3 regions of the Proteocatella sp. QWL-06 genome follow, and region 3 is predicted to be linked to each of the others. Evidence: riboswitches for the same ligand, from Rfam matches in the RefSeq annotation. Region 3 holds a riboswitch; each other region holds the start of a gene.
The links. A riboswitch is a leader RNA that binds a small molecule or an ion and turns the genes downstream of it on or off. The one in region 3 is predicted to bind cobalamin.
Positions count from the first base shown of each region.

Region 1: linked by a shared signal. The riboswitch ahead of AC4PGZ_RS03465 (prenyltransferase/squalene oxidase repeat-containing protein) and the one ahead of AC4PGZ_RS00235 (energy-coupling factor ABC transporter permease) in region 3 are both predicted to bind cobalamin.
Region 2: linked by a shared signal. The riboswitch ahead of AC4PGZ_RS03490 (leucine-rich repeat protein) and the one ahead of AC4PGZ_RS00235 (energy-coupling factor ABC transporter permease) in region 3 are both predicted to bind cobalamin.

Region 1 covers NZ_CM178755.1:717,785-727,677, reverse strand. Annotated here, with positions in the region: gene AC4PGZ_RS03470 (DUF4430 domain-containing protein) at 1-407, opposite strand, end outside; gene AC4PGZ_RS03465 (prenyltransferase/squalene oxidase repeat-containing protein) at 404-1,387, opposite strand; cobalamin riboswitch at 1,536-1,718, opposite strand; gene orr (ornithine racemase Orr) at 1,858-2,925, opposite strand; gene AC4PGZ_RS03455 (GlmL-related ornithine degradation protein) at 2,926-4,320, opposite strand; gene oraE (D-ornithine 4,5-aminomutase subunit OraE) at 4,320-6,530, opposite strand; gene AC4PGZ_RS03445 (ornithine aminomutase subunit alpha) at 6,539-6,904, opposite strand; gene ortB (2-amino-4-oxopentanoate thiolase subunit OrtB) at 6,932-8,338, opposite strand; gene ortA (2-amino-4-oxopentanoate thiolase subunit OrtA) at 8,338-8,637, opposite strand; gene ord (2,4-diaminopentanoate dehydrogenase) at 8,763-9,824, opposite strand.
Region 2 covers NZ_CM178755.1:730,551-740,443, forward strand. Annotated here, with positions in the region: gene AC4PGZ_RS03480 (ATP-binding cassette domain-containing protein) at 1-843, shown strand, start outside; gene AC4PGZ_RS03485 (DUF4430 domain-containing protein) at 862-4,038, shown strand; cobalamin riboswitch at 4,072-4,255, shown strand; gene AC4PGZ_RS03490 (leucine-rich repeat protein) at 4,486-9,893, shown strand, end outside.
Region 3 covers NZ_CM178755.1:35,909-45,801, reverse strand. Annotated here, with positions in the region: gene cobM (precorrin-4 C(11)-methyltransferase) at 1-509, opposite strand, end outside; gene cobI (precorrin-2 C(20)-methyltransferase) at 526-1,248, opposite strand; gene cbiD (cobalt-precorrin-5B (C(1))-methyltransferase CbiD) at 1,283-2,557, opposite strand; gene AC4PGZ_RS00245 (ATP-binding cassette domain-containing protein) at 2,559-3,413, opposite strand; gene cbiQ (cobalt ECF transporter T component CbiQ) at 3,426-4,154, opposite strand; gene AC4PGZ_RS00235 (energy-coupling factor ABC transporter permease) at 4,194-5,294, opposite strand; cobalamin riboswitch at 5,462-5,622, opposite strand; gene AC4PGZ_RS00230 (hypothetical protein) at 5,992-6,498, opposite strand; gene AC4PGZ_RS00225 (helix-turn-helix transcriptional regulator) at 6,508-6,882, opposite strand; gene AC4PGZ_RS00220 (hypothetical protein) at 6,883-7,278, opposite strand; gene AC4PGZ_RS00215 (MetQ/NlpA family ABC transporter substrate-binding protein) at 7,472-8,320, opposite strand; gene AC4PGZ_RS00210 (methionine ABC transporter permease) at 8,398-9,060, opposite strand; gene AC4PGZ_RS00205 (methionine ABC transporter ATP-binding protein) at 9,050-9,893, opposite strand, start outside.

The DNA of each region.
Region 1 (9,893 bases), 680 kb from region 3:
TTGTCAGGATCTAATACCTCCATATTGTTCAGTATCGTACTGCATTCTATAGATATGACACAATGAAGAACCCTTTCTTCTATTATTGCTTCCTGTGGCTCTACTGGCGGAGGTCCCTGAGCTGACGATTCGCTGTTCACATCCTTCTTTTCAGTTTTAGCTTCTGGAGCTGTTTCAGGAACAATGTCATCTTTTTCACGGCTTTCTGTTACAGGAGCTTCATCTATATCTTTTCCATCTGAAGTCGCTTCTTTGAGAGAATGATTTTGTTCTTCAGTGCTTATGCTGTCTTCCGTTTTGATTGCACTTTCTTCTGATATGTCATTATTTGAACATCCAGATGTAAATATCAAAGATATTGAAACTATAAGAACCATTAATATTATTTTTAAATATTTTTTTTTCATTTTGTTCCCTTCTCATTCATTCTGTAAAGCGATGTTTTTGAATCCAATACTCGTTGAAGCCCAACAAGCGAATAAAAAGCCTGTTCTGTTGCCATAAGGGTATTCCCTTTGCCATTCCTTACATGGAGGAATCCATTTTTTGTATAATATGAAAGCACATTATCAGCAACAGTTTTTCCATTTTTAATAAAACGCCTGTCCTTATCTGATATCCCAAGTTCACAAAGTGCTGTCAGAACCTGGGTACTGCTTTCAAGGTTCACGCTGCCCCAGCTTTCAAAACCTCCATCGGACTTCTGAATTTTTGACAGGCAGCTTAGAGCCTTCTGAGTTGCCATTTTGACGTCTTTTCTTTCCTGATATTTTGCCAGCGCCTGCAGTGCCATTGCTGTAATATCTGGATCTGCTGTATTGCCTGAAAGAGCAAATCCCCCATCTGAAAGCTGTTTTTTCAGTATATAGTCAAGATAAAGTTCTCGTGTCGCATTCGTCTTTGCCGATTTGTTAAATGGCATTTCATATGCGCCACTATCAAGAGCAAGAAGCGCAAATACAGGTCCATTTATTCCCTGCAGAGTTACTTTTTCAAAATCTGCAAGTTTTTCAAGAAGATTGTATCCCGATACATCAGAAGGATCTTTTCCTATGGCTGTAAGAGCCAATATAACTCTTGAATATTCTGTGTATTTTTTATCGTGCAGAACACCTTTTTTAGATTTTACTGCGCTTTCTACATTCTTATAATAGTTTTCATAATACTTTTCAGGAACTTTAATTTCACCTCTGGAAAGACCCAAAATTACCCACTCTCCTCCAAGAGAAGACACCTCCGGTTTTGAAACAGTTTTCAATATAACTGCAGATGTTGTGCTTATTTTTGAATTCAGGTCACTTCTGGTATAAGCCAGAGAATTCGAATATGATGACATCATAATTATAATTGACATTATAAGCAAAAATGCAGTTTTCAATTTTTTCATATTTTCCTCCTTTTTTTATGGCATAAAAAAACTCTGAATCCACATAGTGAAGTCAGAGTCCCTAATACCAGATAAGTAAAAATAAAACCAATTATCATTGGTTACCCGATTATAAGTTTTCTGCGCACCTCAGTTCCCTGTGAAGTATTCTTACGCAATTCAAATGGCAGGTATTCCGACTCTAAGCTCTAACGCTGTTTGCACCTTCCCAGTTTCCCAGTGGTTGGCTATGCCTTGCAAAAAGCTCGCTTATTACGGCAGCAGGTCTGTCCGGGCTTTGCACCCGATTCCCTTTTATCGACTGTTGTCGACCAATTGAATATATATATTTTTAATTTTTCTTTTAATATGTACTATTATACACCCTTATTAAAGTTTCTGTCAAATAACTTGTTTAATAAAATAATTAATTTATATTTATTTCACCCCGGATTGAGCGTTCCGGGGCTATATTACAGGATTATAGGGGATTATACGTACACTCTTGATATATACTTGCTTGTTGAAAGCTTGAGGAGTGCTCCGTATCCGAGTTTGAATCTTACTGTATCTCCTACCTTGTAGTCGATTTTTGAGTTTGTCATGTCCATTATCATGTGGTCTGAGCTTGCACCAAAGATATATATGTCCGGGTCGAGCGCTGTCATACTTTCTATGTCTGTATCCTGCTTGCCGACTGCCAGTATAGCTCTTTTGGCTATGCCCTTGTCTTCATAGAATGGCTTCTGTCCGAATGCGTCAAGTCCGATTTCTCCTATTGGGAGCGTCGGCTTTTCCTTGAGCTCTATTATCTGAGCCTCAAAGGTTATCGCATCGTCGAAGGTTCCCTCGACTCTTTCTCCATAGGCAGTCTCGTTTCCGAGTATGAAGGCCTCGCCTACCCTAAGGCTGTTTATTCCTTCAGGTAGTCCTTCCTTGTCTATGAGGTATATGGAGCTTGAGTTTCCTCCTGAAATCATGTCGAGCTTTATGTTGAATCTTGATTCGATTTTTCCTGCTATCTCAACAAGCGTTGAAAGATTGTCCTGCTTTGGAATAACGGCTCCGTAGCATGTGAGGTTTACACCTACTCCATGGAGCTTTATGTTCTTCAGCTTGAGGATTTCTTCAACCGTGCTCATTATTATATCTTCGTCCTTGAAGAAGATTCCTTCTCTGAGGTCTCCAAGATCTATCATGAGCACTACCTTGTGAGTCTTGCCCTGCTTTGCGGCTTCCTGATCGAGAAGCTTTATCGTGCTGAGCTCTGAGTTGAGGCTCATGTCGGCAAAGCTGACTACTTTTTCGATCTCACAGTGCTGTGGAAGACGAAGAAGCATTTTTGGGGTCTTGATTTCTTTGTATGATTCCAGATTCTGAATCCTTGCATCTGCAAAAAAGTCTATGCCTACGCTGTCTATTGCCTTTACGATTTCAGGATCTGCACAGAAAGATTTTGTAACGAGTCCGAGTTCACAGTTTCCTCTGTCTGTAAGCTCTCTCATCACACGAACATTGTTTTTTACTTTTTCCAGGTCTATTACCAATCTTGGATACATTTATTGTTCGCTCCTTTTCTTTTCTGGCATTTCTATCCCCAGACTTTTCGCAAGCAGCTTCATAGCAGCTTTTTCGTGCCTCTTTGAAAGCACTCCGAGCGATGCCATTATATAGTCATTCTCTACGAGTATCTGCGCATCGGTATTTGGGAACAGAAGCAATCCGCTGTCATTGTGTCTTGCTATGTGCTTCATTATGTCTACCCTGTTTGGAAGTCTTGTAAGCGCTCCGCCGGTTCCTATGATGTATTTTACCTGTGAAAGGTCTTTTCCTTCTGCAAGGGTGTTTCTTCCTGATGGTCCGTATACATATCTGATCTTTCCTGCGTGTCTTTCAACTGCTTTTATTACAGCCTCGAGAGTAAGCCTCTCTACAAACTTTATCTCATCAGGGTTCTTTGGTATTGCCTTGTACTCTGCCATTACCCTGTCGATGTCTATCTGAAGTTCTTCCCTCAGATTGTCTTTTCCAAGCACCTCTACGATGTTCGGCATGTTGACATATACTCCAAGGTCTCCTTCAACTGTTCTTTTTGCAAGCGGTTCAGGGCTTACCTGGATTCTCTCGATTTCTTCGGATCCCTTTGTCACTGAGTGAAGGTCTGTGGTAGCGCCTCCAACGTCAAGCACGATCAGGTCTCCGATGTATTCATAAAGAAGCTTTGCGCACTCCATTACCGCGCCAGGCGTCGGGATTATAGGGCCGTTTACCATGTCTCTTACATGCTCCATTCCAGGGGCGTGTATTATGTGATCCTCGAATGCATCCTGGATTACTTTTCTTGTCGGCTCTACGTTGAGCTCGTCTATCTTTGGATATACGTTGTCTACAACATAGAGTCTCGTGCTTTTGTGGGCTTCTTCAAATATAAGCTTTATTTCTTCTTTGTTTTCGATGTTTCCTGCGTATATTATCGGAATGTCCAGTCCAAGCTCGCTTATGAGCTCGGCATTGTAGATTGCGGTGTCTCTCTCTCCGTAGTCCACTCCTCCTGCTATAAGGATTATGTTTGGTTTTATTTCCTGTATTTTCTTGAGGTCTGATCTTCTCAGTCTTCCTGCTGTTACCTGATGGATTATTGCTCCGGCTCCAAGGGCTGCTTCTTTGGCTGCTCTGGCTGTCATGTCAAAAACCAGTCCATGTACCGTCATCTTAAGACCGCCGGCAGCACTTGAGGTTGCCAGCATTTCATCATATTCTATCTTGTCTGTACCGAGATTCATTGCCAGGTCGTCAATCGCTCCCTTTAGCCCTATTCTTACGTCTCCATCTAATACAGATGTTGGAGCTTGCCCCTGACCTATGAATTTCGGGTCAGGGGTAGCTATATCATTGAAAGCATTGACAACCGTAGTAGTTGAACCGATTTCGGCAACTAATACGTCAACTTTCATTATTTACCTTCTTTCATTTCTTTTCTCTTCTTAACAAGGAACGTTGCAACGTTAACTCCTTTTGATCCTCTTCCGAATCCTGCGTCAACTCCGTTTTGAACAGCTATTTCAGGAGTTACCTGAGTTCCACCTGCTGCTATCATAACCTTGTCTCTTATTCCTTTTTCTACTGCAAGCTCATGGATTCTCTTCATGTTCTTGTAGTGGATGTCGTCATGAGAGATTATAGTAGAAGCAAGTATTGCGTCAGCGTTAAGCTCTATCGCAGCGTCAACAAGCTTTTCAACTGGTACTGATGTTCCAAGGTAATGAACCTCGATACCGTATTTCTCGATTCCGCCGTGCTTGATGTCGATTACTTCTCTAAGTCCAACTGAATGCTCGTCTTCTCCAACTGTTCCACAAACTATCTTCATCGGCTGAGCTTCGATCTCTGCTCTTATCTCTGCGTCTGAAAGCACTTCTGGCTCTGGTGGGATTACAAGTGTGTTTACATCTATTGTGAATCCTACTCTTCCCTTGATTTCGATTCTTGTTCCTTCAGCTTCCTGCATGATCTCTCTTGAGATTACTTCAGGATCTTCAAGGTTGAGTTTTTTAGCTATTTCAAGTCCAGCGAACTCTGCAACTCTCTTTGAAGCAGGAAGGAACATAGTAAGAAGAACGATTCCGTCTCCCATCCACTCAACTTCCGGCTTTACAAGTGATGAGTTTCTAAGCTCTTTTGTCTCTTCCATTCTCACGTTTACGTTGTCTGTTTCATCAAGCTCGTCGATGTAGATTATCTTGTCCGGGTCTTCGAAAGTACATCCGCCTATAAGTGATGATGGGTTTTCTACTGCTGCTGGATCGTACTGCGCAACGTTGTTGTATCCAAAGTGTGCAGTTACCGGAGCCATGTAGTCTTCGTCTCTCTCGTAAACTGTTCCTGCTCCTACTCCGCCTTCGATCTGTCTTGCGATTCCGTCACCGTTTCTCTCTGGGTAGTTTCCTGAGTCAACGAAGAATCCCTGCTCAACTGCGTGGAAGAATCCGCCAGCTTCTTTGATCTCTTCAAGGAAAAGCACTGCTCTTTCTTTGATCTCTCTTACTGTGTCTCTTAATACTCCGTCTTTCTTGAGCTCGATCATTTCCATAAGGCCATCCATACCAACAAGTGCCTGCTTTGCAGTGTCACATGCTTCGATGTTGTTTATATGCCATGGAACGTTTCTTCCCTCGTCCGGTGTTATAGTTGACTGGATGTCTGCGCTTGTAAGCTTTGATGTAAGAAGGTTGAGAACGTGTGTTACTGTAGCTTCTCTTGTTGATGAATCCATGTATTTTGTATTCATCTGAGCTCTCATTCTGTACTCCTTGAAGATCTCTCTCAGTGCTACTGCATAAGGAAGGTCAAGGTACATGTTCGGTGCTGGAGGAGCTGTTGGAGGAACTGTTGAAAGACAGATGTTTGACTTCTTCATTCCTACTTTTGCAGAGAATATTGAGTTAAGTGCATGCTGAACCATAAGCTCTGGCATTACTTTCCATGCTTCTCTTGCTGTCGCGTTCGCGTTGTGCGCTCCGTCTATCTGCGCTATGTCAGCCCATGTCATTACTTTCTTTGACTCACATGCGTCAACGAATGATCTGATCATGTTGATGTTTCTGTAAAGAACGTTGTACTGAGGATCCTGGTGAGCTCCGTTGATTCCTTCTTCAGCGAACATTACAGCAACCTCTGGTCCTGCAACTCCTGATACATATGAATGGTAGTTGATTGGACGTCCTACTTCTTCTTCTATCATGTCAAGAGCTTTTCTCTGTGCTCTTACCTGTTTTCTTGTTATTGGCACTCCGCCGATTCCCTGAGGAGTTCCCTCGATAAGTCCGTCAAAGTGTGACTGGCCAGCTGTTCTGATAACCATTATGTGGTCAGCTCCATGCCATGCAGCCATTCTCATACGTCTTATATCGTCTTCAAATCTTCCTGATGCTATTTCTGTTGTTATAACAGGCATTGGTTGAGGATCTATATTGTCGAAGTATTTTGCTGATGGAAGTGGCACGCTGTTTTTAAGAGGTTTTGAACAGTCATTGAATACGAATGGTCCAAGCTTTTCGCCCTTGCTTGATTCTCTCCATGTCCAGCCTCTTCTTTTTGGTCTGTATGACTCGAGGTCTTTGAGTATATTCTCTACATTTATTTTCTCATTAGGAACTAATTTCATCTCTGACATTATTTGTTACCTCCTTTGAATAGTGCCGCCGCTTCTGACCAGAGCTTTCCTTCAGCCAGCGCAACTCCTGCTTCTCTTATTCCTATGTTCTGAGCTTTGGCAAGCTTGTAAACTACGTTTCCTGCTCCCTTGCCCATAAGTCCTCTGTCTATTACTCCATCAACTATAGCTTTTGCTTCGATTGATGAGAATCCCATTCTCAGAAGTACTGATCTCTCGATTGATGGACTTGTGTTCTTGTGTCCAAGCTCAAGTAGTGGATCTGCTATTTCTGATGCAAGTGCCCAGAATTTTTCGTATAATTCCTGATCGCTAAGATCTGCAAGATGTGCTCTTCTTTGAGCGAAATCGTCTGCTCTTTTCATTTATATATCTCCTCCTGTTTTAACTGACTATTTCTGTAGTTCGCTTATAGCGTTTTTAACAAATTCTACATCTGATTTTGTTTCTTTTGCAAGGAACTCAATATCTTCGTCCGTTGGAACTTTGCCTGTCATTTCAAGCGCATTCTTTATAAGTGATTTTCTGAGCTTTGCCATGTCGCTGTCTTTTACTCTTATCATCGATGGGTGTGCAGGAAGTACTATGTTCTTTCCTGGAACCTCATCCGATGGATCTCCAAACACTACTTCGATGCCATTTTCTTTTGCGAATGCAAGCTGTGGCTGGATGTGTTTTCCTGCTCCTGTGTACTCTGTCTCCTGAACAAGTATCATCTGATCCTGATCCATTTCCTGAGCAAGTGCGAATGCTGCTGCAAGCGCTGTGTTTCCTGCTGGTCCTTTTTCAAGTCCTTCAAGGCTTGCAAGTGCTTCTGTCATGTAGAATACTGATCCCTGAGTCACTGTAACATATCTGTCCATGTATCTCATTGGTCTTGCTGCTGATCTTGGAACGTCTGATCTGTCTGGCCATGTTGTAAATGGTATTCCAAATCCTGTGTGTCCTGTTGTGAATGACTTTTTGTTGAACTGCTCGTCTGATGCCATGTGAAGTCCTTTAAGGTTTACGCTGGCTGCTACTATCTGAGACTCTGCTCCTGCCTTTATAAGTCCTCTTGCTGTTCCTGTAAGGTTTCCTCCACCTGCGTTTGTACAAACTACTACGTCCGGATCCTTGCCGTATTTCTCTCTGCACTGCATTGCGATTTCGTATCCAAGAGTCTCAACTCCTGCTATTCCGAATGGTGTGTAAAGAGATGCGTTGAAGTATCCTGTTTCTTCAAGAAGAAGAAGGAATTTGTAGAAAAGCTCTGGTCCTACTGAAAGCTGAACTACTTCTGCTCCAAGAGCCTCGCATTTTCTTGCCTTCTCTATTATCTCAGGCTGGCCTACGCCTTTTGAATCATAGCATTCCTGAACAACTATGCATTTAAGTCCCTGCATCGCTGCCTGAGAAGCAACTGCTGCACCGTAGTTTCCGCTTGTTGCTGCTATAACTCCCTTGTAACCAAGCTTTTTAGCGTGGTATACTGCGTTTGCCGCTCTTCTTGCCTTGAATGATCCTGATGGATTTGATGCTTCGTCTTTTATGAATATTCTTGCGCCTTTTCCTTCTGGTGCCAGTTTTCTTGCAAGTGCTGTAAGGTTTCTGAGCTCAAGTATCGGAGTGTTGCCTACTCCTGTTGAGTACTGGATGTCCTGCATTTCAGCAAGTGTGTATCCTGTCTCTTTCATCATTCTCTCATAGTCGAATCCGATAGATCCGCTTTCGAAGATGCTGTAGTCTATTCCTACTGATGCCTTCATTATTTCCGGTTTTCTGGCGATTACTGCGCTATAGCTGTTATCTCTGTTCATTACTTGTCACCTCCAAAAAGCAGGTCTCTTACCTGTTCGCTCATTATGTTAAGCTCTGGTACGAATTTTCCAAAGTCATGCTTGTAGTATGGATTAACTTCAAGAAGAGTTCCTTTTTCTACTCTCTTTGTTCTTGTAGTTATCTCAACTTCGTCACCGATCTGCGCATCACTGTTTAAGTATCCCTTAACCCACATTTCAAGTGGCACTTTTTTTGTATCATCTGGTACCTGTGGAGCTCTCTGCTCAGGTGTCAGAATGTTTCTGTGAATTATTACCCACTCACCTTTTTTAACCATTTCTTTTCCCTCTTTCTTTAACAACATCTTAATAATATTCACCATTTAAATGTTATTTTTTTCTCAAAACCGCTTCATAACAGTAACGCGTTACCATAAGCAACGCGTTACCAGTGTAATGTCTATTATTTTACTACTTTTTTGTCTGGGCAGATAAGCTCTCTCATGTCTCCCATTATAGCTCTTGGCACTGGAAGGTCTATCATTGTGTGTAGTCCTGGGTTTGCGTTTATTGTCTGAGGAATCATGTTTACGCACATAGCGATTGTTCCGATTCCACCTGGAACCTCTGGGCTGTTAACCATGTTCACGTTTGGAGTTCCTTTGATTATTACATAGTCTCCAGTCTGTACTCCAACTTGCTCTGGCTCGATCTGCTGTGGGTGATCCATTTCGATCTTAAGCTCTCCATCAACGTATCCGAATCCTTTCATTGCACAACCTGCAACGTCTCCAGCTTTTGCAAATCCGTATGGTGATTTTCTGTCTACGTCAGTTACGATTGGCTCCATTGACTGAGTAACTGGTGCGCTAAGCTTCCAGCCTATTGCATCTGCAACCATTCCGATTGACTCGTGGAATCCAACGTGTCCAGCTAGAGTTCCGTCCTCTACGCCTTTGTTGAACTCATCTACAGTTATACCAATTCCCTGCTCATGCATAACAGCTGGTCCGAATGGAGAAAGGCTGTTTACTCTTCTTGCAAGTATGCTCTCAACTTCTTCACAGCATCCTGTCATAACTACAACAAGAAGGTCCATGATAAGTCCCGGGTTGATTCCTGTTCCAAGAACAGATACTCCGTTTTCTTTTGCAAGCTTGTCAATCTCAGCTGCAAGCTCTGGGCTTTGTGCTTTTGGGTATGCCATTTCTTCTGCTGAAGAAACAACGTTCATCTTGCACTCAACAACTTTCTTGATTTTTGGGAATGCATCCTTTGTAAATGAATCTGTACAAAGAAGCACAACGTCAGCTGCCTTTTCTTTTAAAAGGTCTTCTTCTGACTGGATAAGTACATCTGGTCTGTCGCCTCTCTCTGTCTTGATGTAATCGAACATGCTTGTTCCGATCTTAGATCCTCTTCCGATTACTCCTACTATGTCTACTCCCTTTTTCTTAAGAAGCATGTCAGCCATTCCGCCACCCATTGCTCCGAGTCCCCAGATTATTACTTTTACATTTTCCATTTTTATTTTCCTCCTTGAATTTCATTCTGATTAATTATCAACACCAATAATATATGCAATACCCGTGCC
Region 2 (9,893 bases), 690 kb from region 3:
ATCACAGCATTTGGAGGAAAACTTCCGGAGAAAGAAAAAAATATAGAGGAATTTGAATACAGGAAAAAGCGAATACCTCCGCCAGCTGATAGGAAAATGATGAAATCCGAAAATAAAATCCAGATTGAAGTTGAAAATAGAAAGCTACCCAAGAGGACTTTTGCAGCATCAATAATGATACTTGTAGCAATTCCCCTTACAATCTGGTTTGGTATATATTATCTCGATGATAGAAAATACTATTTTATAAGCTCGATGGTGATACTTGAAACCCTTATTCCATTCATGATGGTTTTTGAGAGCAGAAAACCACAGGCAAGAGAACTGGTCATAATATCGGTAATCTGCGCAATAGCAGTGGCTGGCAGGACCGCATTCTTCATGATACCTCAGTTCAAGCCCGTTGTTGCGATAGTGATAATTGCCGGAGTCTGCTTTGGAGGAGAGGCGGGGTTTCTGGTAGGAGCTGTGACAGGATTTGTCTCTAACTTCTTTTTTGGACAGGGTCCATATACTCCCTGGCAGATGTTCGCCTTTGGAATTATAGGATTTCTTGCAGGCCTTTTTTTCAGAAAAGGGCTGCTACTTCGAGATAAAAAATCACTCTGCATATTCGGGGGTATCTCTACGTTCATTATATACGGCGGGCTTATGAACCCGGCAGCAGTAATAATATTTCAGGAAAAGGTAAACATGGAGATGATACTTGCTTCATATTTTACAGGAATCCCTTTTGATCTGGTGCATGCAGCATCTACAGTTATATTTCTTTATATAATGGCAGAGCCTATGCTTGAAAAACTGGACAGGATTAAACAAAAATATGGATTGATTGAAAGTTGATTTTAAACAGGAGGAAAAATGAAAAAGAGATTGAAAAATATCATATCCACGCTTCTTGTCATGGCTATGATGATTACAGGCACAGGCACAGGATATGCCGAATCAGGAGATTCTTATCAGGAAGGCAATCTGGCACAGAGCCAGCAGGAAATATCACTTCCGGACATAGACACATTAACGACTACCCCTTCAGTGATGACCATCCAGGTAGATGGGATAGAATCTATCAAGAAGAATATAGTAGAATCATATGAAACAGATTTCCAGGAGAATACTTCTGCGCTTGATTTTCTTAAGCAGGAGCTTGATAAAAGGTCGGTACCCTATAACATACAGTCGAGTTCATATGGAGACTATGTGACTTCGATAGATAGTCAGGATGCTGGATATTTCGGAGGCTGGGATGGCTGGATGTATCAGGTAAACGGAGATTCTCCCTGGGTGGGCGCAAGTGCTTATATAATGAAGCCGGGAGACTTTCTGAGGTTCTATTACAGCGGCAGCGCAAACTTTGGCAGCAGCACAGAAACAGATGCAGTAAAGCAGGAATTCAAGGTTAATGTGACGCTTACCGGCGACAGATTCACAGAGCAGGCAACAGAAGCTGAAAACTGGGACATACAAGTAGGCACTACAAACCTCACAATCAAGGATATAACATTAAAGAGCAGCCAGGCAGCAGAGCTTGTTTTTTCGGGAAAACCCAAGGATGGGGAACTAAGCATACTTCCAAAGCCGGAAGCACTTGAAGGCGGGGGCGTGAGTGAATGGACCCAGCCGGTAAAGATAATGACAGGCTACAGGCCGTCTCTTGAAAGAGCCATAGGTTATATTGAAAGTTCAAAAACTGAGTTCAGATATGGCGATGAGTGGCAGTTAATGACACTTTCAAGAGCGAACAACAAGCCGGAATCAGAAAGCATGAACGCCTATTATAATGACGTGTACAGCAAAATCAGCTCAAATGAATCATCAGTTAGCATAGGCGATTATGTAAGAATAATAATTGCACTCACATCAACAGGCAAAGACGCAGAGGATTTTGCAGGCAATAACCTGCTTCAGGAGCTTGCGGATTATGATGAAGTGTCAAAGTCTGGAATATATGGGCATATAAATGCGCTCATGGCTATGAACAGCCATGATTATGCTATTCCTGTGCAAAATGGTATTGCAAATCAAAATACGGAGCAGAAGATGGTAGACTACATCCTCAGCCAGGAGCTCGATTCCGGAGGATGGTCATGGTCGACAGAAATTGATGTCGATACCACTGCAATGGTAATCCAGGCTCTGGCACCATATTACAGAGCTGGTGATACAGAGGTAGTATCAGCTGTAAACGATGCGCTTCCAAAACTTTCTGAGCTTCAGAAACAGGATGGTGATTATGAAAGCTGGGGAACCCTAAACTCAATGACTACTGCACAGGTCCTTGTTGCACTCTGTGAAATCGGCATGGATCCCTTAGATACTAAATCTGGATTTATAAAGGATGGATCGTCACTGATAGATGGAATCCTAAAGTATCAGACAGAAAGCGGCGGGTTCAAGTATGCACTTGCAGATCAGGAAATAAACAGTGGTGCAACAATTCAGGCTGCGTATGCGCTTTCAGCATATGACAGGTTTAAAAATGACAAAAACAGTCTTTATGACATGTCTGACACCGAGCTAAGTCCTTACAGCGTACCATCAGACCCTGGTGGAGAACCATCTCAGGGCAGCGGAGAAGATATAATTAGTGGTGACAAAACGGTAACTATTTCAATTGATAAAAAATCAATAGGCAAAGGGTATGTACTGAATGCTACGGATGTAAAGATAAACAGCGGCGATACAGTATGGAATGCTACAAGGAGAATACTCGATAAAGAGGGAATCTCTTATGAAACATCAGGAAGCAGTGACAGCATATATATAAAATCCATAGCTGAAGATGGGGAATTTGATCATGGAGCAAAAAGCGGGTGGATGTATCTGGTAAACGGAGTAGCTGTAACAAGACCGGCAGGACAGCATATTCTTACAGGTGGAGAAACCGTGCAGTGGAGATACACCAAAAACCTTGGCGAGGATATCGGCCAGGACAACTCATCATGGGGAGGATCCGGAGTCGATGTGACAGGAACGGTCGGAGATGACTCAAGTCTGACAGTCAATCCACAGGCCAAAGTTACCAAAGGCGAAGCCATAGCTGAGATAGACAAGGCTCAGGTAGAAAGCATGCTGAAGCAGAGCCAGGAAAAGAATCTCACTCATCTTGTAATAGAACCAGAGACAAAGAGCAGCGAAGCTGTAGAGTCCATGTCAGTGATTCTTGAAAAAGCCTCAGCAGAAAAGATAGCAGCATCAGAAAAAGCTGTACTCAGGATAAAAACACAGCTTGGGGATATCGTGCTTGCAAATGATGTCCTAAGGGAGCTCGCCGGTCAAAAAGCAAATACGGTGACGCTTACGGTTAAAAAGAACAAAAAAGAAGGAACGGATTTTGAAATAAGATTAGGACTTAATGTACTGACAGACCTCACAGCAGGATTCACTGCAGTACTTCCGCTTGACAATGAAACCACAGATTCAACAGTGGCAGTCCAGATAATGCCGGATTCATCAAAGAAGATGCTGATGAAATCAGCAGCAGATGGAAAACAGATAAAGGCTGTGCTTTTCGGTTCAGCAACAGTTGCATCGATGCAGAATGAAAAATCTTTTACAGACACAGACGGTCACTGGGGAGCATCTGCCATAGAGTTTGCATCCGCAAGAGGCATACTCAGAGGAACGGCAGAAAACCAGTTCTCGCCGGATTCAGAAATGAACAGGGCTATGCTCGTTACACTGCTCCACAGATTTGATGATGAAAGACAGTCTGACGGAGAAAACTATGCAGACGTAAATCCAGCGGCATACTATTCACATGCAGCGCAGTGGGCAAAGCAGAACTCAATAGTATCTGCGGATGAAAAGAACTTCAATCCAGGCACTAAGGTCACAAGACAGATGCTTGCAGAGATGATATACAGCTACGCCGTATATTCAGGAGAGGCGGCATCAAGCGAATCAGCGGTTGATTACTGCGTGAGCAGAGGGATACTTGTCGGAAAGAGCGAAGGCTCCCTCAATCTTGGGGACACTACAACAAGAGCCGAGGTATCAGCGATAATTCAGAGATACGTTGCACATACTCTTAAATAGAAGCAAATTAAATAAATTTTGAATTACAGAATTAAATATATATTAACAATTGGTCATCATAAGTGATAATAGGGAACTGAGTGAAAATCTCAGACAGACCTGCTGCCGTGATAAGCGAGTTGTTTGCAAGGCGAAAGCCATCCACTGGGAAACTGGGAAGGAGCAAAACAGCATTTGAGCTTTAAGTCGGAATACCTGCCAAGTTGTTCGCGTCAAAAAAACTTCACAGGGAATTGAAGTACGCAGATTATTTTGTTATGTTGAGGCATCTTTTTGTGATGTCCACGATTTAAGATATCTGTTAAAAATGCTTTGATTTCATTATTTTTGAGATCAAGGTATTTTTTTGCAGAAAAACATAGCAGCGTACATAGCAATATCTCTTACCAATGCTTTGGCCTTTTATGACAAAAGGCTTGACATATAACCAAAATGAAGGAGGAAATCATGAAAAAAACATTTAAAAGACTTACCGCAGTATGCATTACGGCAATAATGTTATTCACAAATATGGGTTTTGCTGAAACAGATGATATTCAAAATATGCCTGATCAGGAGTCAGTGGTTTATGAGGAGGACTCTTTAAGGGACTCTGTTATAAGCGGTTTTGAATTTTCAGCAGAAACAACGACAGGAAGTGTACCTGCAGTAGAGATGAATATACAGGACGTGTCTGAAGAAATTCCTTATGAATTTGATTCGGAAAATGGAGTAATCACAGGATACAAGGGGGGAGAACCGCCTGAAAGTATTGTGATACCAGAAACCATAGATGGAGTAAAGGTAAAGGGGATAGGAGTAAAGGCATTTTACTTTTCGAGCTACGGGGGTAAAATAAAAACAAAAATAAAGAGCGTTCAATTTCCAGAAGGACTGGAATATATTGATGAATGGGCTTTTCAGGGAAACCTCATAGAGGATCTTATAATCCCGGATTCTGTAACTGAAATCAGGAAGCGTACCTTCTGGGGAAATAAGATTTCATCAATAACTCTCTCGAAAAACCTCGTAAGCATAGGAGATGATGCCTTTGAGGAAAATCTGATTAGCGATATTGAACTGCCCTCAAGTCTGGAATCAATAGGCTCAAATGCATTTAAGAATAATAATATAGGAAGCATAATACTTCCTGAAAATCTCAAAAAAATTGGATCTTGTGCATTTACATTCAATGCAATTGATGAAATTGAAATCCCTGATTCGGTGAATGATCTGCCTGTAAAAAGCAATCGAACTTTTTGGAGAAGCAACACAAAACAGGCGGACGGTGTTCAGAAATTCACAAAAATATATACAAGTAATGATTATGTTACAGAGGAAAACACACAGGGAATAGTGAATCCTGCTTCAGTGACTTTAACTTATGTTTCAGAGGAAGGCAAAGAATTAAAAGATCCAGTTGTTATAACAGGGAAGGAAATCAAAACAGTACAGGATGGAAAACTCATAGATGGTAGTGGAAGGATGTTGCAGGATTATAAAACACCTTCAAATAACTATAAGGATTATAATTTCGTAAAAGAACTTTCAGATAATTATTTCAAAATTGGAAGTGAATATAAGATTGAAGCAGAAGAGATACCTGGATATAGCACGCCAGAGCCTGTTATAATAAAGCTCGAAAAAGAAAATACATTACAATTCGTGTATCCTTTTGCAGGGACTAAAAAACTGACATTGAATGGGTCTGGACTAAGTAGCTCAGAATATGGAGACATAGGCATAAATACTCAGGTAAAAGTAACCATACTGCCTCCTGTCGGGCAAAAAATCGACACATTTATGATAAACGGAATTGACAGAAAATCAGAAATACAGTATAAAGAGCTTGAATACAGCTACAGCTTCAAAATGCAGGAAGATACTTTAGTAGATGTAACTTATACAAAAGATGAAACTGTCTACGATGAAGAATTGAAACTGGAAATTGATAAAACGAATCTTGAACTTGGAGAAAAAGCGCAGCTATCAGCAGTCTATAGAGGCGAAGCAGTTGATTTTTCTGCCTCGGGAATAACCTGGTCTGCAACTCCTGAAGATGTACTGAGCATAGATTCAAATACAGGAGAAGTAAGAGCTATAAAATCAGGTACTGTGATTCTTACCGGAATGATGAAAAATCGTCCTGAAATGATTAAGAGCTTCAATATTGATGTAGCATCATTTGCGGTAAAAGTAAGAGTAGAAGCAAATAACAGAACAATTGCTCCATCTGCCATGACTTCCATAACAAGTCTGGATTTAAGCAAATATGGGATAAGTACAAAATTTACAGAGCCAAAACCAATTCATGCGATAATTTATGCACTTGAAAATACGGGAATAGACTGTACAGATTCAAAAAATGGGATAAGTCATGGTGGAGGAAGCTATATATCCATGATAGATGGACTTAAGACATACAGTACAAGCTATTATGATGGCTGGATGTATTATGTAAATAACCAGTTTGTAAGCGAAGGAGTAGGAGACTACCATATAAATAAGAATGATTCTGTTACGGTATTCTTTACAGAAGATTATATGAAAAACTGGTTTTCGTGGTTTGACAGTGAATCAGCAGATATCGATATAAATGAGCAGATAACATTGAACCTCAGCGGAAACTTCTTCAATATGTATACAAATGAAACTGATTCGGGAAAAATCGAAGGCGCAAGTATACTGATTAACGACATTCCGCATGAAGTAGAAGGAAGCCTGGTAAAGACGGATCAGAATGGAAATGCCTCATTGAGTTTTGCAAAAAGCGGAATATATTCAATATCAGCAGAAAAAAAGGATGAAAAAACAGGAAGAAGGATCCTCACAAGGCCATACTGCATTATAAGAGTAAATGAGCCTGCGCAGGGGATTGAAGAAAGATACAAAGCTGCACTTGACGAATCTATAGAATATATTTTTACTAACAAACAGCAACCTTCTCTTTTTGATGAATGGTCGATGCTTACCATGGCAAGAGGTGAATATCCATTAAGCAGAGAATATGTTGATTCATATTTGCAAAATGTAGAATCTCAAACAGCAGAACTGAAGAATGCAACAGACTATGCAAGAGTAATTCTGTCATTTACGTCTTTAGCCAAGGATATCGAAAATGTAGGCGATGTGAATTTTCTTCAGAAAATGTCAGACTATGACTATGTAAAAAAACAGGGAATAAATGGACCGGTATTTACACTGATTGCGCTTAACAGCTATGGTTATCAGATACCGACAGTTCAAGGTGTATCCATTCAAAACAGTAAGGAAATGATGATTGATTACATCCTTGAAAAAGAGGTAGCAGGTGGAGGCTGGACATTGTATGGAAGCAAAGCGGATCCTGATATAAGCGCTATGGCAATACAGGCATTGGCTCCATATTACAGGGCTGGAGACAAAGAAGTAGTAGCTTCTGTTGACAGAGCTTTGGCTGTTCTTGGAAATCTGCAGGAAGCAGATGGGGATTACAAAAGCTGGGGAACTTCAAATCCAGAAAGTGCAGCTCAGGTGCTTGTAGCTCTTTGCGAAATTGGAAAAGATCCGCTGCATGAAAACAACGGATTTGTCAAGGATGGAAAGACTCTCTTAGATGGCATCCTGAAATATTATGTTGAGGGAGGAGGCTTCAAGCACTCTCTTAAGGACACTAAAGCAAACAGCATGGCCACAGACCAATGTACATATGCACTTGTGGCATATGATCGATTCGTTAACGGTAAAAGCGGCCTATATGATATGTCTGATGTTCAGTTTACTATTGATAAGACTGAGCTGAATGAACAGATTAAAATTGCAGATTCAAAGGATATGAAAAAATATACTTTATCATCCTGGAGTGCAATGAAGTCAATATATGATGAGGCAATAATAATTTCATCAAGCCAAGTATCAAAGCAGGGTGAAATTGAAAGAGTTTCTAAAAAGCTAAAGGAGTCTTTAGAAGCTCTGGAAGAAAAAACAATTGAAAGACCAGGGATGGAAGATGGAAAGGTTACTATACCTGCGGATGAGGACAAAAATTATGAAGTAGTAGTAGATGGAAATAGTAGCGTTGAAATTGCAATACCTGCATATACTCAGAGTGTGATTTCAATTAAATTAGACAAAGAAGGCGAAATATCGGAAATAAAGGCATCAAAAGGAAAGCATAAACTCGAGATTCCAGAAGGAACAACGGTAGAAAAAGAACCTGGGAACTTGGAAATATTTGGAACCAGGACAGACTCTGAAAAGTCAGTAATACAGAATGATTTAAAAGAATTGCTTGAGAAAACAGATGAAAAAATCAAGTCAGTTAAAATTGAAGAGGTTTTCAGCTTTGGAGCATCGGAAAAAATTCAATTCAGTAATTATGTTGAAATTGTATTTGCTGATATGGCAGGGAAAAATGCTGCGTATATTGACAATTCAGGGATGCATATGATAGAAAAAGTTGCAGATGATTCAGCGGGAGTTTCTAAGACAGAGTATGCATTTGACAGGGGAACAGATCTTGTAATCAAAACAAAGCACTTTACTGATTTTGTCGCATTTACTCTGGATAAACAGTCTACAGAACCGGGTGGAAACAATGAAGATACAACAAGGAAAACTGTAACTATTTCAGTAGATAAAAAAACCATAAACAAAGGCTATGTTATAAATCCCGTAACAGTTGAAATTGAAAATGGCGATTCGGTATGGGACGTAACAAAGAGGGAGATAGAAAAAAGGGGAATTTCTATGACATATGAAAATAATTCTTCATATGGCAGCGTATATGTAAAATCGATAGATGGAGACGGAGAATTTGATCACGGACAAAACAGTGGATGGATGTATTGCGTTGACGGAGTATATCCAAGCTACGGATCAAGCTCGTTTAAGTTAAATGGTGGAGAAAACGTTCAGTGGAGATATACAAAAAACCTTGGGGAAGATCTTGGTCAGGACAACTCATCGTGGGGAGGCGGCGGAGGGTCTTCCGTATCTTCGGACATTGATGATTTGAAAAGTACAGTAATAAGACCACAGGCCAAAGTTACCAAAGGCGAAGCCATAGCTGAGATAGACAAGGCTCAGGTAGAAAGCATGCTGAAGCAGAGCCAGGAAAAGAATCTCACTCATCTTGTAATAGAACCAGAGACAAAGAGCAGCGAAGCTGTAGAGTCCATGTCAGTGATTCTTGAAAAAGCCTCAGCAGAAAAGATAGCAGCATCAGAAAAAGCTGTACTCAGGATAAAAACACAGCTTGGGGATATCGTGCTTGCAAATGATGTCCTAAGGGAGCTCGCCGGTCAAAAAGCAAATACGGTGACGCTTACGGTTAAAAAGAACAAAAAAGAAGGAACGGATTTTGAAATAAGATTAGGACTTAATGTACTGACAGACCTCACAGCAGGATTCACTGCAGTACTTCCGCTTGACAATGAAACCACAGATTCAACAGTGGCAGTCCAGATAATGCCGGATTCATCAAAGAAGATGCTGATGAAATCAGCAGCAGATGGAAAACAGATAAAGGCTGTGCTTTTCGGTTCAGCAACAGTTGCATCGATGCAGAATGAAAAATCTTTTACAGACACAGACGGTCACTGGGGAGCATCTGCCATAGAGTTTGCATCCGCAAGAGGCATACTCAGAGGAACGGCAGAAAACCAGTTCTCGCCGGATTCAGAAATGAACAGGGCTATGCTCGTTACACTGCTCCACAGATTTGATGATGAAAGACAGTCTGACGGAGAAAACTATGCAGACGTAAATCCAGCGGCATACTATTCACATGCAGCGCAGTGGGCAAAGCAGAACTCAATAGTATCTGCGGATGAAAAAAACTTCAATCCAGGCACTAAGGTCACAAGACAGATGCTTGCAGAGATGATATACAGCTA
Region 3 (9,893 bases):
TGCTCGAGCATTCCCGAGCTCAGGAATATGACCATCGTGGCCTGATGCGCTGCCATCAGCGATATCTCTTCCTTTGGCGGAACCGGAGTCCTGCCTTCCATCCTTGTAAGTATGACGCTCTGGCTGACTCCCGGAAGAGTGTACTCCGCTCCAAGTGCAGCCGCAGCCCCGCAGAAAGAGCTCACTCCCGGACACACCTTGTAGTCTATCTTGAGTTCTTCAAGCATGTCTATCTGCTCCCTTATAGCGCCGTAGATGCTCGGATCTCCAGTATGAAGCCTTACGACAGCCTTTCCTTCGCTCTCTCCTCTCTTCATCACGTCTATGACCTCTTCAAGCGTCATAGATGCGCTGTTGTGGATCTCACAGCCCTGACTTGCGTATTCAAGCAGCCCCGGATTTACCAGAGAGCCCGCGTATATTATTATGTCCGCCTGCTCCAGAAGCTGCTTTCCTCTTACAGTTATCAGATCCACCGCTCCCGGACCTGCTCCAACAAAATTTATCATAATTCTCTCCTTTATATTAGCTCTGTATTGGCGCTTCTGTATCAGCTGCCTTCACCTGATTGTCTTCCTTAACTACCACTATGGAGAAGTAGCTCGATTTTTCATCCATCTCGTCGAGGTCATCATAGACTCTCTCATTTTCCATCGTAGCACATTCAACCATCCTCGCAGACCTTAGCTTTCCGGTCTCTCTCAGCCTCTCTCTCAGGCTAACTATGCTCCTGCCTGACTTCATGAAGACCTTGTTTGCCGGAAAATCCAGACACTCATCGAGCGCGTCATACGAAGCCGGGACTATGAGAAGCGGTTCCCTTGATTCGCACAGCGAGTCATTAAGCCTTGCCGCCACCGCGCAGAAGGACGGTATGCCCGCTATGAGCTGAGCCCTGTGTCCCTTTGCCAGCACCTTCTTGTGCACATATATGTACGTGCTGTATATCGAAGGATCCCCAAGCGTTATGAAGGCTATGTCCCTTCCCTGCTCCATCAGCGCTATCATCTGCTCCGCGCATCTCTCGTGGCTTGCCTCAAGCAGCTCCCTGTCTCTTGTCATGGGCATGTCGCACGCAACCAGCTCCTTGCCCTCAATATATTCCCTTACTATTCCAAGCGCCACATTCTCGCCTCCCGATATGGGATACGCTATGCAGTCCGCAGCTCTGAGCGTCTCCACTGCCTGAATCGTCAGCAGCTTCGGATCTCCGGGGCCAACGCCCACTCCATATAAAGTTCCTGCCATTTTTTCTCCTTCATTATAATAAGCTTTTTTTCATCTATAATCTATTAATCTGCTGGTGCATCTTCAGGTCCTTCAGCATCTGATCCGCGCCACTGCTCTTTATGAGAGTCCCGTGGATCTTCGTGAAGACTATGAACTCCACCTGCAGCTTTCCTCTTGTCCTGTGATCTATATGTTCCTTTATCTTATTTCCTATGCTGTCAAACACCTTCTGTGCAAATCCTTCGCCCTGATTTCTCAGTATGTCCGTCATTTCCTCTGCAGATATCGCATTCATTATATCCCTTACGGCTGAAGGCTCCATCCCCAGCATCGCCCCGTGTGAAGCGATTACCTCCTGCCTTCCATCGGCAGAAGAGGAGTGGGTGTTCATAACGCTGGCCGCGATTTTTATGAGCTTTCCTGCATGTCCTATAAGGAGTATCTTCGGTATCCCCAGCCAGCAGCTGTAGTCGAGCATCTCACCGATATAGTTGGAGCACTTGACTCCGCTCTCGAGGTCTATGCCAAGCACGTCTCTCGCATAATCCTGTCCGTAGTTACCCGGGCATACGAGCATCGGTGGTACAGGAAAACCTGAGCCATTGAGCTCCGCGAACTGCTTTATCTCAGTCCTTATGGTGTCCACAAGAGCCTTCTCGCTCATAGGCTCCACTATCCCGCTCGTGCCGAGTATGGAGATCCCTCCGACGATCCCGAGCTTGGGGTTGAAGGTCTTTTTCGCAGTCTCTTCTCCGTTCTCAGCACTTATCTCTATATGAAGAAAATCCGGGATAAGCTCAGTCTCAATGTTTTCGAGCACATCCTTTACAGATTTCAGTATCATCCTTCTCGGAACCGGGTTTATGGCGCTCTTTCCGACATCGCAGCTGAGGCCGCCTCTCGTGACCACCCCTACTCCTCTGCCGCCCGTTATGTGAACATTAACGGTGACTCCTGATATTTCCAGCTGCTCCTCATATGGAAGAGGGCCTGCTTCAGCAAGTACAGCGGTCTCCAGCGGTTCAGTGTTCTCCCGGCCGCCCGAGCCGCTGCTCCTGCTGACTCTCGAGAATATGCGCAGGCCGTGGGTCGCATCCGGATCATCCCCGGCATCCTTTGTTATGCTGCATAGCGCCTCGCATGGCGAATACTCCTGATCCGATACCTCGAGGGAAAGCTCTATGCCCTTTGGCGTATCTATCCTGACCGTTTCGCATCTTTCGCCGCTCATCATCATGAGGAGCGCGGCCTTTGTGGCTGCAGCGCTGCAGCTTCCTGTGGTATAGCCTCTTCTCAGGCTCTTTTGTCCCTGAACTACATTTTCCATACTACGCTTCTCTCCCGACTGCCCTGAGGATTTCTGTCCTCGCTTCACTTATCGTGGCAGCGGATTTGTCCACGTCCAGGCCGTCCCGCTCCTTAAGTATCTCCATCAGATGCTCTATCCTCGGGAGCCTCAGATTGTTGCTCCTTATAGCTTCAGGATTTGAGAATATCTCCTTGACGGTTCCTCCCGCTACTACCCTGCCGCCGTTCATTATATATACCTGGTCGCAGTAGAGCGGCACCATATCGATATCATGAGTGGCGATGACTACCGAGATTCCCATGCGGTCTCTTATGTCGCTCAGCAGCTTCATTATCTCGCTCACCCCCTGAGGATCGAGTCCCGCAGTAGGTTCATCAAGTATGATGAGCTCCGGCTCCATAACGAGCACCCCGGCTATCGCGACTCTTTTCTTCTGTCCATAGCTGAGGGCATGTGTTGGTCTCTGCGCAAGATGGGACACCCCGGTCTTTTCCATGGCATCCTCCACGCGCCTCCTCACCTCATCCTCAGGGAGCCCGAGATTGACTGCCCCGAAGCTTATGTCCCTGTAAACATCCGCCGAGAAAAGCTGATGGTCAGGATCCTGAAAAACTATCCCGACCGTCCTTCTCATCTCAAGGATGCTCTTTCTTGAATACTCGAGCTTCTTTCCGTCTACATATATCTCCCCCGACTGAGGCCTGAGTACCCCGTTAAGGTTGAGGAACAGCGTCGACTTGCCCGCTCCGTTTCCACCGAGCACAGCCGTGGTCCTTCCTCTTTCAAATCCGATGCTGACACCATCGAGAGCCAGCGCGCCTCCATCGTAGCTGTAACGCAGCTCCCTGGTCTCAATTATATTTCTGCTTTGCATAATCTCACTCACCTAAATCAAATATGCCCCGACCTGGAGCAGGGCGACAGCTATTGCCGCATAAGTAATCCTTGTATCTATCTCATATTCATATCCCACAGTCCTAAGCTCTCCGGTGTAGCCCCGGCTCTCCAGGGCATCGAATATATGATTCGCCCTTTGAAAAGAGCTCACGAAAACCCTCGACACCAGATCCGCAGTGGATCTGTACGAAGTCTTCATATCGACGTACCCAAGCCTCGAGCTCTGCGCCGTCCTTATCCTGTCCGCGGTATCCGCAAGTATGAATATGAACCTGTAAACCAGCTCCAGCAGCTCAACGAAGAGCGCCGGCACATGGAGCCTCGAAAGCGCCATCGTGATGTCCGTCATCGGCGTGTTCATCACGAGAAAATAGACGCTCCCTATGACTCCCAGAGACTTGGCAGATATGGCGATTGCCTGCTGCGCTCCCTGAGGAGATATCCCATAGAGATGCTCCCCCATCTGAAAGCCCACCAGCAGCTGCGAAGAAAGCTCGTGCCTTCCCGCAGCCACGGTGATCACGCCCAGCAGTATGAACCCCATGGGAATCCGAAACATCCTCCAGATGTCTGACGCCGAGTGCCCCCCAAGCCATATGCTGCAGAGGCTCGTCGCAAATATCGTCACAAGGCTCACAGCCGCATCATCAAGCGCTATGCAGAGGATCATTACTCCCAGGGATACGAATATCTTCGTCACCGGGTCGCTGCCCCTCATCTTTGAGGCATACGCATATCTGTCAGTTCCACTCAATATCTAACACTCCTTCTTCGTAAGCCTTCCCAGCCCAAAACCGATTACTCCAGCTCCAAGCGCCGCCTGAAGCGCGAACAGCAGCGATTCTATCTCAACGCTCGCCGGCTCGAACAAAGGCTCAAAATTCGGCTCATAATTTTCATCTATCTCCGTAACTATGTCCATCGCTATTCCATCAGCCCCGCCAAACTCCGAGCCGCTCTTTATCGCAAGAGGCGCGAACACTACCGCAAAAAATACGACAAGCAGTATGACGTTCTTCTTCCAGAGCGGATTCTTTGCAGAAGCTGCCGCCGCTTTTCCTGCCTCCTTCTCCGAAGCAGAAGCTCCTGAAGCTTTTTCATTCTTCTGCGCCGCCTCATATGATCCGGCCTCAAGCGCCTTGACCTCGGCAAAGCTGTATTTCTCAAGTATCCCGAACACTATTACCGTAAGGATTGCTTCCCCTACAGCTATAGGGATCTGAGTCACCGCGAAAACTCCCATGAACTTCACGAGCGAAGCCATTATCCCCCCGTCCGCAGATGGGAACGCAAGCGCCAGCTGAGCCGAAGTCGTCACATATGTCAGCAGATCAGACAGAAACGCCGCCACGAACACGCTGACCGCCGAAGAAGCTCCTGCAGACTTCATCCATCTGTATGTATAGTATGCCACGAATGAGCCCACTATAGCCATCGAGAACACGTTCGCCCCAAGTGTGGTTATTCCACCGTGAGCCAGAAGCAGCGCCTGAAACAGCAGCACTATGAGTCCCATCACAGCCATAGGAGACGGCCCGAACAGTATAGCTCCAAGAGCGATACCCGTAGGATGAGAGCAGCTTCCTGTAAGAGATGGTATCTTGAGCGCAGACAGTATGAATACAAAAGCCCCCGCCATCGCAAGCAGTATCTTCGCCTTAGGTACCTCATCGATCTTTGTCTTTATGGCCTTGAATCCAAACAGCACGAAAGGCGCCGAAATCGCAAACCACAGCACTATCCACATCGGGGAAGGCAGAAATCCCTCCGCTATGTGCATCGCACTCGAGTACACAGTGTTCATCCCAAGGAGCGCCATTACGCTCAGCAAAATCTTTCCAGTTCTTTGTTTCTTCATTTTAAGTCCCTCTCTCTCCAAAAATAAGTGTGTAATCCGATTGAAAAAGCAGGGTTAAAGCTCAATTGATAAAAACCTGTCAAAAAAGCCCTGAGTCTCATCGAGTCCCAGGGCGTTTGCGGTCATATTATTCATATCACTTTAACAACCTCTATTCATCGTAGAGCGTGTGTTAACAGAAAAGGTACGTGTTCCGACTTAAGCATCATCGCGGTACAGCGCCTTCCCAGTTTCCCAGTGGCATTATGCTGTATCACTCCTCTATCACGGCAGCGAGACTGTGCAGGATTTGAACCTGACTTCCTCAACCAATTTCTGCATATATTCAGTTGTTTGTTCCACTATTCATTATTTCATATTTTCAGAATTTCGTCAATATCAACAGCATTTATCTCCACAATCAACAGCATTTATCTCCACAATATACAGGAGCTTTAGTCATCCCTGTCTTCTGATTTTCCAATTCCCCCGAATTCGGGGAAATTAAACTATATTTAATGATTGAGAACAACCCTGCTGTAAATTGCGAAAACGATACAAAATGTAACAGTGATTTATTTCAATTTTTTATAAAACACTCCCTCTTGACTCTACGCTTTAGTTTAGCAGGAGGGAGTGTTCTAAATTTTAGTTCTATTACTCAACACATATATTATAGTTTCGTCACTTATGAAGTGACAAGCCGAAATAGCTCCTTTTATCTATTTTTAGATTTTTCTTTATCTTTCTCTCGCATAAACTGAACTATATTAATCATAGGTAAACTGAAGTTTCCTGAAATACCTATAGTTGATGTTATTGCGAGAAGGTGAACTCTTACGAATTGAGAGAGATAAGTTAAGCCGTTTTGAACTAACATACGGTCGAACATATCCTTGTCTAATACATTTGCATTTCCCGCAAATGTTCCTGTTGATATCACCTCGATAAAAGGCTTTATATTTTTAAAACTAGGGCTTTTGTATTTCTGATTTGAGATTTCGTATAGTTTTAGATAGAATTTTATTTCTCCGGTATAAAAGTCAACGGAAACTTCTTCATATTCCAGGTGCTCTAATTTCGAATCGATAACATCATAGTCAATGGCATAATCATAACTGGTAGTATTATCAATATCAATCTCACTGCTAAAATCCATTTTAGAATATATTATTTTCGATTTTATATTCTGAAAATCAGCTATTATATTATTTATACTGTTCATATACACTCCTTATGCTGCTTCTATTCCAATTTGTCTGTCATCGCTATCTTTTGTGAGCGCTACATCATATTCTTTTTTATTTACGAATCTTGTCAGCACGGATTTTGTTGCGTTCTCAACTTTAGTTACGCTTATATCCAGTTTAAGATTCAATTTTTTACATATTTGAAACAGCGTCTTAACACTCGGATTATATTCAAGACTTTCAAGTTTTGAAACCATAGGTTGGGAAATACCTAAATGACTTGCAAAATCTTTTTGATTCATATCAAGAGCGTAACGTTCTTTAATTATGGCTATCGATATATCTGAAAGAAGCTTGTCGAGTTCCAACTCTTCTTTTGATATTCCTTCAAATAACCAGTTCATATCCATGGTTTTCATTTATTCTCCTCCTTGCAATCTATCAACTATGCCTTCGGATTTTTTAATAGCGATTTTATAATCGCTTTTTTTCTTTTCTAAGAAAGCATGAATCAGGACTTTTCTACCACCATCTTCCATAAATATGAAAATGATTCGTAGATTTAATTGTTTTAAAAATCGGATACAGTAAAGATCGTGCTTTGTATCCTTAAGTTTCTCGAAATGCTTATTTAATATAAGTTCATGTTTCGGCATTTCTTCCATAAATCCAAAAAATCGAAACATGTCGCGAGCGATTTCTTTTTGATTTCCGCTGTTCTTGACAATAGACATCAATTCAGCATTAAAATCTTTATATCCGTATATCTCGGACTCGCCAGGATACTCTATTTTCTGTATCAGATTCTCATTCATTTAATACCATCTTTTGCGTAAATATAACTTATAGGTTATATTTACATTATAGAATTTATTTGTAAAATTGTAAATAGGGACTTTTTTTGCCCCAACAAACCCCGTTCATTTCATCATTTTGCTTAATCGATGTTTGTAAATCGAAAGTCCACCCGGGCAATCTTTCTGATTGATTCCAGGTGGACAATTTTCCCTAGTCTATAGCTACAACTGCGCCTTTGTAAGTCTCGCTGATGTATGTTTTCACAGCCTCGCTCTTAAGCGCTTCCACAAGCGCCTTGATGTCTTCTCTCTCCTCGCTGCCTTCCTTTACTACAAGGATGTTGGCATAAGTCTGAGCCGCTTCTGAGTCCTGCTCTTCCTTTGCAACCGCATCTGATACGCTGAGGCCTGCGTCAAGAGCATAGTTTCCGTTCAGTACCACGAAATCAACCTCGCCTATTACTCTTGAAACCTGCGCCGCTTCGAGCTCGACAATCTCGATGTTGTGAGGGTTTTCTGCGATGTCGTTCTTAGTTGCAGAAAGTCCTGCGCCTTCTTTTATCTTTATAAGGCCGTTTGCTTCAAGCAGAAGAAGTGCTCTTGCTTCATTTGTAGTATCGTTTGGAACTGCAATCGCCGCTCCGTCAGGTATGTTTGCAAGGTCAGTCGATTTTCCAGCGTAGATTCCAAGTGGCTCAAAGTGAACGCTTGCCACAGGAACCAGCTTTGTTCCCTTCTCTGCGTTGAAGTCGTCAAGGTACGGCTTGTGCTGGAAGAAGTTCGCATCCACATCTCCTGCGTCTACTACAAGGTTTGGCTGAACATAGTCAGTGAATTCCACTACCTCAAGCTCATATCCCTGCTCCGCAAGAGTTTCCTTTACCTGTGAGAGTATCTCTGCATGAGGCACAGGAGAAGCCGCTACGGTTATCTTTCCCTTTGCTTCCTGCGCCGGTTCCTGCGTATCTGCCGCCTGGTCGCTGCTCTGGCATCCTGCAAAAACTGTGAGTGATAATGCTGCAGCAAGTACTGCTATACCTGTTTTTTTGAATTTTTTCATGATTGTTTCTCCTTTATCTTTATCATATTTATATTTTCAGTTATCATATTTCAGTTTCCATTAGTTTTTCTTTTTGCTTATCTTACTCTCTTGTCGGTCTTTGCCGCTATCCTCATCCCGATGAACTGCATCACCTGCATAAGCACCACGAGCAGTATCACCGTTATCAGCATTATGTCATACTGGTATCTGTTGTATCCGTATCTTATAGCGATATCCCCGAGGCCCCCGCCTCCAACGACTCCTGCCATCGCCGAGTAGCTCAGTATAGTCCCCAGCGCTATCGTGGAGCCGACTATAAGGGAAGTCTTCGCCTCTGCTATCAGCACCTTCGTCACTATGGTCGAAAGGGAAGCTCCCATGCTCTGCGCCGCTTCGATCACTCCTGGATCAACTTCGTGGAGCGAGGATTCAATCAGCCTTGCAATGAAAGGCGTAGAAGCAATCACGAGCGGCACTATCGTCGCCGTAGAGCCGTAGCTTTTTCCGGCTATGAGCACCGTCAGCGGAATCACCGCTATGAGTAGTATCAGGAAAGGCACAGACCTTCCGATGTTGACTACTATGTCCAGCAGCCTGTACAGGGCCGCCATCGGATGCAGACCGTCTTTTTTAGTTATCACGAGTGCGATCCCGATCGGGAAGGCAAACAGATATGAGAATACAGCTGACACGAAGGTCATGTAGAGCGTATCTCTCGTGCCCTCCAAAAGCATTGTAAATACTTCATTACTTAACATAATCCCTCAGCTCCTCTACATTCACATTTCTGCTCTTCAAATAATTTATGACCTTGTCGCCCTGCAGCCTGTCCTCAGGCAGCTGCAGTATCATCTGCCCGAAGGCCTGTCCCTTGATGTCGTTCGTATCTGCAAAAAGTATGTTCACCGGCGTCCTGCACTCCAGGATCATGTTTGCAATGACCGGCTCAAAGGATGATTTTCCGTCAAACACTATTCTTATGCATCTCTTTCCGGTCATCTCGTCCACCGTCGCGCTGCTGCTGTTGTGATATACCAGCTTTCTGGCAGCCTCCGTCTTTGGATTCGAGAACACATCCTCCACCCTGCCGCTTTCTGCGAGGCTTCCTTTGTCCACGATCGCGATATAGTCGCATATCTCTTCGACGACGGACATCTCGTGGGTTATTATCACGATCGTTATGCCCAGCTTCTTGTTGATGTCCTTGAGCAGCTCCAGTATCGAGCGTGTGGTTGTTGGATCCAGCGCGCTCGTCGCCTCATCGCAGAGAAGTATCTCCGGATTTGTCGCAAGGGCCCTTGCAATCGCCACCCTCTGCTTCTGCCCTCCGCTCAGCTGAGACGGATACGCCAGCCGCTTGTCCGAGAGCCCTACAAGCTCCAGCAGCTCAGCAGCCCTTTCTCTTGCCTGAGCCTTTGGTACGCCTCCGATCTCAAGCGGGAAGCAGATGTTGTCCTCGACATTTCTCTGCATCAGCAGATTGAACTGCTGAAATATCATCCCCACCTTCTGCCTTACCGATCTCAGCTCCCTGTCATTCAGAGCCGAAAGATCCCTGCCACCTATGATGACCGTTCCCCCCGTCGGCTTT